2 regions of the Shewanella sp. KJ2020 genome follow, and region 2 is predicted to be linked to the other one. Evidence: predicted binding sites of a transcription regulator. Region 2 holds the regulator's gene; the other holds the start of a gene.

Region 1 (3,407 bases), on a different contig from region 2:
TAGGCTGATTTGCTGATCAGTATGGCCACGCAAGATATACAGGGCGCGTTTATTGCCACCGCGATACTTCATCCGCGCTATGGTTTCTTGCCCCATGTAGCAGCCCTTGTTGAAGCTGATACCGTTGACCGCTTGTAGATTACACATCTGCGGTACGTATTGGCTAGCATGGCTAGCGGTAATATTTGGATAGCCCGCAGCGATTTCTAACGCCTGCCAAGCACAGGCATCAAATACGCTCAGCTGTGATTGAGCCACTAAAGCCGCTGCGGCTTCTGGGGTTAATACTAAGATAAAACGATCAGCGTCTTTTAATATCGCCCCCTGATCTACCAAGGTCAGTTCTTGGGTTACCTCACCAAAATGCTCGCCTACGAACAGGCTAGCTTGTTCGCCAGCAACACCGAGCAGAGTCCATTCAGCGGATGCATTGCTTAGGGTCGCCTTGCTAAATACGGCATATTTTTGCAGTTGGGGTAAATCGACTTCGATAACATCCCTTGGCATCAGCATAAAGAGCGCTTCTTGGATGGCAAAGGTTCTAAAACTGGCCAACATTTTACCCTTAGGGTCACAATGAGCGCCCCAGCGCCATTGGTTAGCGGCTAATGAACTGATATCTGCGGTCACTTGGCCATGGATAAAACTGCGGCCCTGTTCTCCAACCACTTTGATAAGGCCCATATGGGATAAGTTGGCAAGCATAAGTGGAGGCAAGGAAGCGTCCAGATCCCAATGGGGTGTAGAAACAGAAATAGTCATAGCGAGATCCTGAAAATGAAGACGATGTGAGAGGCTAGATTGTAACGGAATTCCTGTAGGCTCAAAAGCATAAGGCGCACATATCTTAGAATGAAATGTGCGCCTTAGGTGAAGCGAGTGTGCGAGCGATTTTACAGACTAGAAAAGCACGCGGGTACGCAATGTGCCTTCAATCGCCTTCAACTCTACCAAGGCCTCTTCGGCTTGGTGAGTGTCGACTTCCATCACCACATAACCAATCTCTGCGGTGGTTTGCAGATATTGCGCGGCAATGTTGATGCCCTTTTCCGAGAAGGCTTGGTTGATTTTGATCAGCACGCCAGGGCGGTTTTGGTGGATATGCAGTAAGCGCGAGGTGCCTTTATGCATGGGCAGTGACACTTCAGGGAAGTTAACCGCAGACACGGTCGAACCGTTATCTGAATACTTAGCTAACTTGCCGGCGACTTCGATACCAATGTTTTCCTGGGCCTCAGCCGTGCTGCCACCCACATGCGGCGTCAGCAATACGTTATCTAAACCGCGCAGTGGGCTGATAAATTCATCGTCATTCGATTGCGGCTCGACGGGGAACACATCGATTGCGGCGCCCGCGAGGTGACGCTCTTTTAATGCAACGGTTAAGGCATCGATATCGACCACAGTACCCCGTGAGGCGTTGATAAATATGCTGCCTTTGCGCATAGCGGCAAATTCGGCGGCGCCTATCATGTCTTTAGTTTGAGGGGTTTCAGGGACGTGTAAGCTCACAACATCAGCCTGTGCCAGCAGTTGCTCCATTGAATGCACTTGCTGCGCGTTACCTAAAGGTAATTTGTCTTCGATATCGAAGAACACCACTCGCATACCTAGCGTCTCAGCCAGAATACCCAGTTGAGTACCAATATGGCCGTAACCAATCACACCTAAGGTTTTACCACGGACTTCGTAGCTGCCTGCGGCGGTCTTCATCCAGCCGCCACGGTGGGCGATGGCGTTACGCTCAGGGATCCCACGCATCAGCATAATGATTTCACCAATCACTAACTCGGCAACACTGCGAGTGTTAGAAAATGGCGCGTTAAACACTGGAATACCCAGGGATTCGGCGGTGGCAAGATCAACTTGGTTAGTACCAATACAGAAGCAGCCAATCGCGATCAACTTCTCGGCACGTTTCAGCACTTCGGCAGTTAATTGAGTACGCGAACGAAGCCCCACGAAATGCGCATCCTTGATGGATTCAATTAATGCTTCATCGCCTAAAGAGGCTTTGTGGTATTCGATATTGGTGTATCCAGCACGCTCAAGTACATCGACCGCAGATTGGTGGACGCCTTCCAACAGCAGGATCTTGATCTTATCCTTGTCCAGCGAATGTTTCGCCATGATATGGGTACCCTCTAATTAATAGAAATGTTTCTTATGATATGCTGACAGCCTTCCTCCACCAAAGTAGCACTTTTTTTGCTCAGTGTGGAGGGCTAGATGGCTAAAGTTAATATTCTAAATTTAGAACAATATCGCATAAGAGGAAAAAACATTGAATAACAAAATTGCTTGGTGCGGTATTTACCTCTCAGTTCTCGTCTGGTCGGCGATAAATCCCGCAGATCCTTTTACCTGGTGGCTCGAAGCCTTGCCCGCATTAGTGGCAGTACCCATTTTATTTTTTACTCGTAAACGCTTTCCACTCACACCCTTAGTCTATTTTCTAATCCTAGTACATTGCAGTGTTTTATTTGTGGGCGCCCATTACACCTATGCCGAGGTGCCTTTGTTCGACACTATTGCCCAGTGGATGGGATCGGAGCGCAATAATTACGATAAGGTAGGTCATTTTGCCCAAGGCTTTATCCCTGCGCTGTTGGCGCGTGAAATTATGTTACGTAATCAAGCCGTTAAGCCTGGTGCTTGGTGTGCATTTTTGGTGACTTGTTTTGTATTAGCATTTTCAGCTTTCTATGAGTTGATTGAATGGTGGGTTGCGGCTGCAACGGGTGAGGGCGCCGAGGCCTTTTTAGGCACCCAAGGTTATGTATGGGATACCCAATCCGATATGTTTTTAGCATTAATAGGTGCGATAGTGGCGTTGCTGCTGTTATCTCGCCAGCAGGATAAGCAAATCGCTAAGCTGTTGGCACACTCCTAGCCAGTTCTCCTAGCCAGTTACTCTTAGTTAATTACTCTTAATATGGGAATTTATGCCCTCAAAGTGCTGACTTTTAGGGCATTACCACTCTCCAGAACACAGAACTTAATGTTAAATTTTTGTGTAAACTTTCGATTGATGTTTATATATACCCAAGCTACCTGAAGATACGAGTTTCAGAGCGCCGAGGGTGCTTCAATTCAAGGCGCATCAATGAAAGAATGTCGGCCACCTTTTGAATTGATGCAACACGGAAGTGGAGTGCCCTAGGCGCTCCGTTCCGGCGGGTTTTAACGCACTTTATTCAGCGTTGGTTATTTTTAACTTAGCCCGCTAGGTCTGCAAATAACCGCCTTGCCTAAAGTGCGTTAAATTCCCGCTGAATCCTGCATCTTCAGGTTGTTTGGGTATAGGCTAATGTGTAGTGACTGACATCTTCTTTGTCACGGTTTAGTATTTATCACTCTATAGGCTGTATATCTTAGTGAGTTAGTCGAACGTACTACATATAAAT
Region 2 (3,407 bases):
CTTTCCGCCACGCTAAATAAGCTGAGTGCACCTAAAAAGGCCACCACTTCGGCCTCGCCGCCCTTAAGCTCAAAACTCAGCATAGCGCCAAAGCCCTTCTGTTGCTTGGCGGCAATCGCGTGACCTGGATGATCCGCAAGCCCTGGGTAATAAACTTTACTCACCACAGGGCTTTGGGTTAATACCTCAACAATGCGCTGGGCATTGGCTTGATGCTCGCGAATGCGCACAGCGAGAGTGCGTAGGCCGCGCAGGGTTAAGTAACTATCAAATGCTGAGCCCGTTAAACCTAGAGTGTTCGACCACCAATGTAAGCTTTCACCGATTTGTGCATCTTTGGCGACCACAGCGCCGCCAACCACATCGCTGTGACCATTGATATATTTAGTAGTGGAGTGGATAACGATATCCGCGCCTAACAATAGGGGTTGTTGCAATATCGGCGATAAAAAGGTGTTATCAACCACCACCAGTGCGCCGACCTCATGGCTCGCCTTGGCAATGGCTTCGATATCCACCACACGCAATAACGGGTTCGATGGGGTTTCGAGCCACACCATCTTAGGATTCTGCGCGATAGCGGCGGCTAACGCTTGGCTGTCGGTTTGATCGACCACAATCAGCTTAAACTGGCCTTTCTTCGCCAAGTTGGTAAATAAACGGTAGGAACCGCCGTAACAATCGTGGGGCACGACCAATAGATCATCGGGGCCAAGCAAAGTCGCCACTAAGGTAATGGCCGCCATGCCAGTGCAGGTCACTATGCCAGTCGCGCCCTTTTCTAATTGGGCTAATGCTTCACCTAAAATGCAGCGAGTTGGATTGCCTGAACGGCTGTAATCAAATTCGCGGGGATTTTTATGACCATCGAAGGCGTAATTAGTCGACAAATAAATCGGTGGCACAACTGCGCCATATTGAGTATCGCTTTCGATACCCTGACGCACTGCCAGTGTGGCTAATTGACGCTCTGCCATGGGTGGACTCCTAAATTCGGTAGACTGATAGAGATGTCTGGACGTCTAAATGTACCTAAGCCCAACCCTATCGTCAATAGGCGTTAAGACGTTTAGACGTCTAAACATAAAGAAATCTGTTTGCAATCCCCAAGAAATAGTAGCAATAATTTGACTGTTGTTTGTAAGGGTTTAAAATCTGCCCCGAATTTAGCGTTATAACAGGTGAGTCAATGACTGAATGGAATGGGGAATACATCAGCCCCTATGCTGAACATGGCAAGAAGAATGAACAAGTAAAAAAAATTACTGTGTCTATTCCGCTCAAGGTGCTTAAGGTCCTCACGGACGAACGTACTCGTCGTCAGGTCAATAATTTGCGTCACGCCACCAACAGCGAGCTGTTGTGTGAGGCATTCTTGCATGCCTATACAGGCCAGCCATTGCCTGATGATGCCGACCTCTCAAAGGACTGCCCCGACAGTATTCCAGCAGAAGCTAAACGCCTGATGGACGAAATGGGAATAGAGTGGGAAGACATGGAGTAACGCTCAGGCGTCCATAATCCTGCCGTAACTAATTATTAGGGATCGTTAATGCTCATCCACTGTGGTGGGCTAAAGTAACGATCCCTATTTTGTTTTGATGGAATCCTATGTTTTCCTTGATAGATCCACAAACGCTTGCCATCGCGTCTGTGATTGTGTTTTTAGGGGCCCTCACCCAGAGTCTGATTGGCTTTGGCCTTGCCGTGGTTGCCAGCCCTTTACTCTATATTGTCGATCCCCAATTAGTGCCCGCCCCCGTAATTGTGATGGGATTTTCCATCGCGCTACTCACCCTATTGCGTGAGCGCGGCCACTTAGAATTCAATGGCTTGCAATATGCGCTCCTAGGTCGCGTGCCCGGCGGTTTTATCGGCGCAAGCCTATTGCTATTTGCACCTCAAGCTATCCTTGGCCTTGCGATTGCCGCCATTGTGACTGTCGCAGTTATCCTCAGCCTGTATAAATTCAGCCTGCCGGTAAATAAGAAAACCCTCTTCGGCGCGGGTGTCGTCTCGGGGATTTTTGGCAATATTGCCGCTATTGGTGGGCCGCCGATGGCAATTTTATTATCGGGTAAAGATGCCTCGCAATTTCGTGCCGCACTATCGGCCTTCTTTATCTTTAGTTCGACCATTGCCTTGGCGATTCTTGGGGTGACGGGCCTACTCGAAATCAAGCACTTTTGGCTGTCGCTAATGCTATTGCCCTCGGTCTTTTTAGGCTATCTCGTGGCGGGCAAACTGGTGGGAAATGTGGATAAACATAAGACCAAGATGGCGACCTTAGCCCTCTGCGCTATCAGCGCCTTAGTGCTCACGGTCAAATCAGTGATTGAGTTATTACCGCAATAACCTCCTGCCAATTGCAACCAATCGCAGCCATAAAAAAAGCACCGTTTAACGGTGCTTTTTGTTGCTGTGGATACGAGCTGTCATCCATTCGAGCATCACTTAATCGCATTTAAGTGATACTTATTGCTCTAGCATCAATACGTTAGCTTAAGTAGCTTTGGCCCGCATACACAATAAAGTGTCTTAAGGCGAGTACGCCCGTTAAGCTCGCACAGGCCACCATAATCATCGCGCCCTTAGTGTGGCGAGTCGCGGCGGGTAGTAGCATAAACAGCAACGGAATACCAAAGCCAATTCCGACAACGCCTATCCAGAACACGCTTGCCCATAACCCAGAAGTTAACGATGCTAAGGCCGCAGCCGCCGCGCCGCCCTTAAAGTACAAGGCGCAGAACAACATAAACAGGAACATGATTTCGATTGCCATCACTGGCAATTCTAAGCCATGCATTTTGGCTAAGGTCTTGTCGTGGCTATCGGTCTTAAACAACAAGAGTGCCAGTACCGCATTTGCCGCAGCGCCCGCCGATAGACCTGACACTAAAAACAGCGCAGGCAGTACCGCAGTGTTGAGCATAGGATAAGCATTCATCGCCGAAATTAAGAAGCCAGTGTAAGCCCCTACGCCAATGGCGAGGACAAACAACAATACTTCCATTAGCTTTCTAAATGGCATAAGTAACTTAGCGATAGGCGTTAAGAAACCCAAACCCCATTTTGGTAAGTCATCCCGCAGCACAATAATGGCGTATGCAAAGGCCAAGGGAGAATACGCCAGCAGCGCCAACACCCCGATTGCCATCACAGACTGGAAGTTATAGTTAATCAAGATTAACCAGAAATGGAATGGCTTAGTTAAGTCAAACACTAAACAAACTAGACCTAAGCTAATTGCCACAGGCCCAATAATGGCTGCCGCCTTAAGAATACTGCTTTCGGCTCCCGCGCTGAGCTCCTTATTCGCCCAGCGCAAACCAATGCCAATTAATAAACTGCCCGCGGATAACCCCGCCATAAACAGGTAAACGGCGATGACCCAGTGCCAAGTGACG

Evidence for each region. Region 2 encodes MetJ, which represses methionine synthesis genes. Its sites were predicted from a motif close to TAGACGTCTAGACGTCTA; they were not measured.
Region 1: the regulator MetJ is predicted to act here: its motif matches at 2,219-2,236, upstream of serA (phosphoglycerate dehydrogenase).

Annotation. Positions count from the first base shown of each region.
Region 1 is NZ_JAKUKD010000030.1:73,365-76,771, forward strand. Features, by position in the region: gene ygfZ (tRNA-modifying protein YgfZ) at 1-762, opposite strand, end outside; gene serA (phosphoglycerate dehydrogenase) at 901-2,130, opposite strand; gene MJO46_RS15715 (DUF2238 domain-containing protein) at 2,285-2,893, shown strand.
Region 2 is NZ_JAKUKD010000015.1:318,169-321,575, forward strand. Features, by position in the region: gene metB (cystathionine gamma-synthase) at 1-977, opposite strand, end outside; gene metJ (met regulon transcriptional regulator MetJ) at 1,190-1,504, shown strand; gene MJO46_RS10430 (sulfite exporter TauE/SafE family protein) at 1,612-2,355, shown strand; gene nrfD (NrfD/PsrC family molybdoenzyme membrane anchor subunit) at 2,498-3,407, opposite strand, start outside.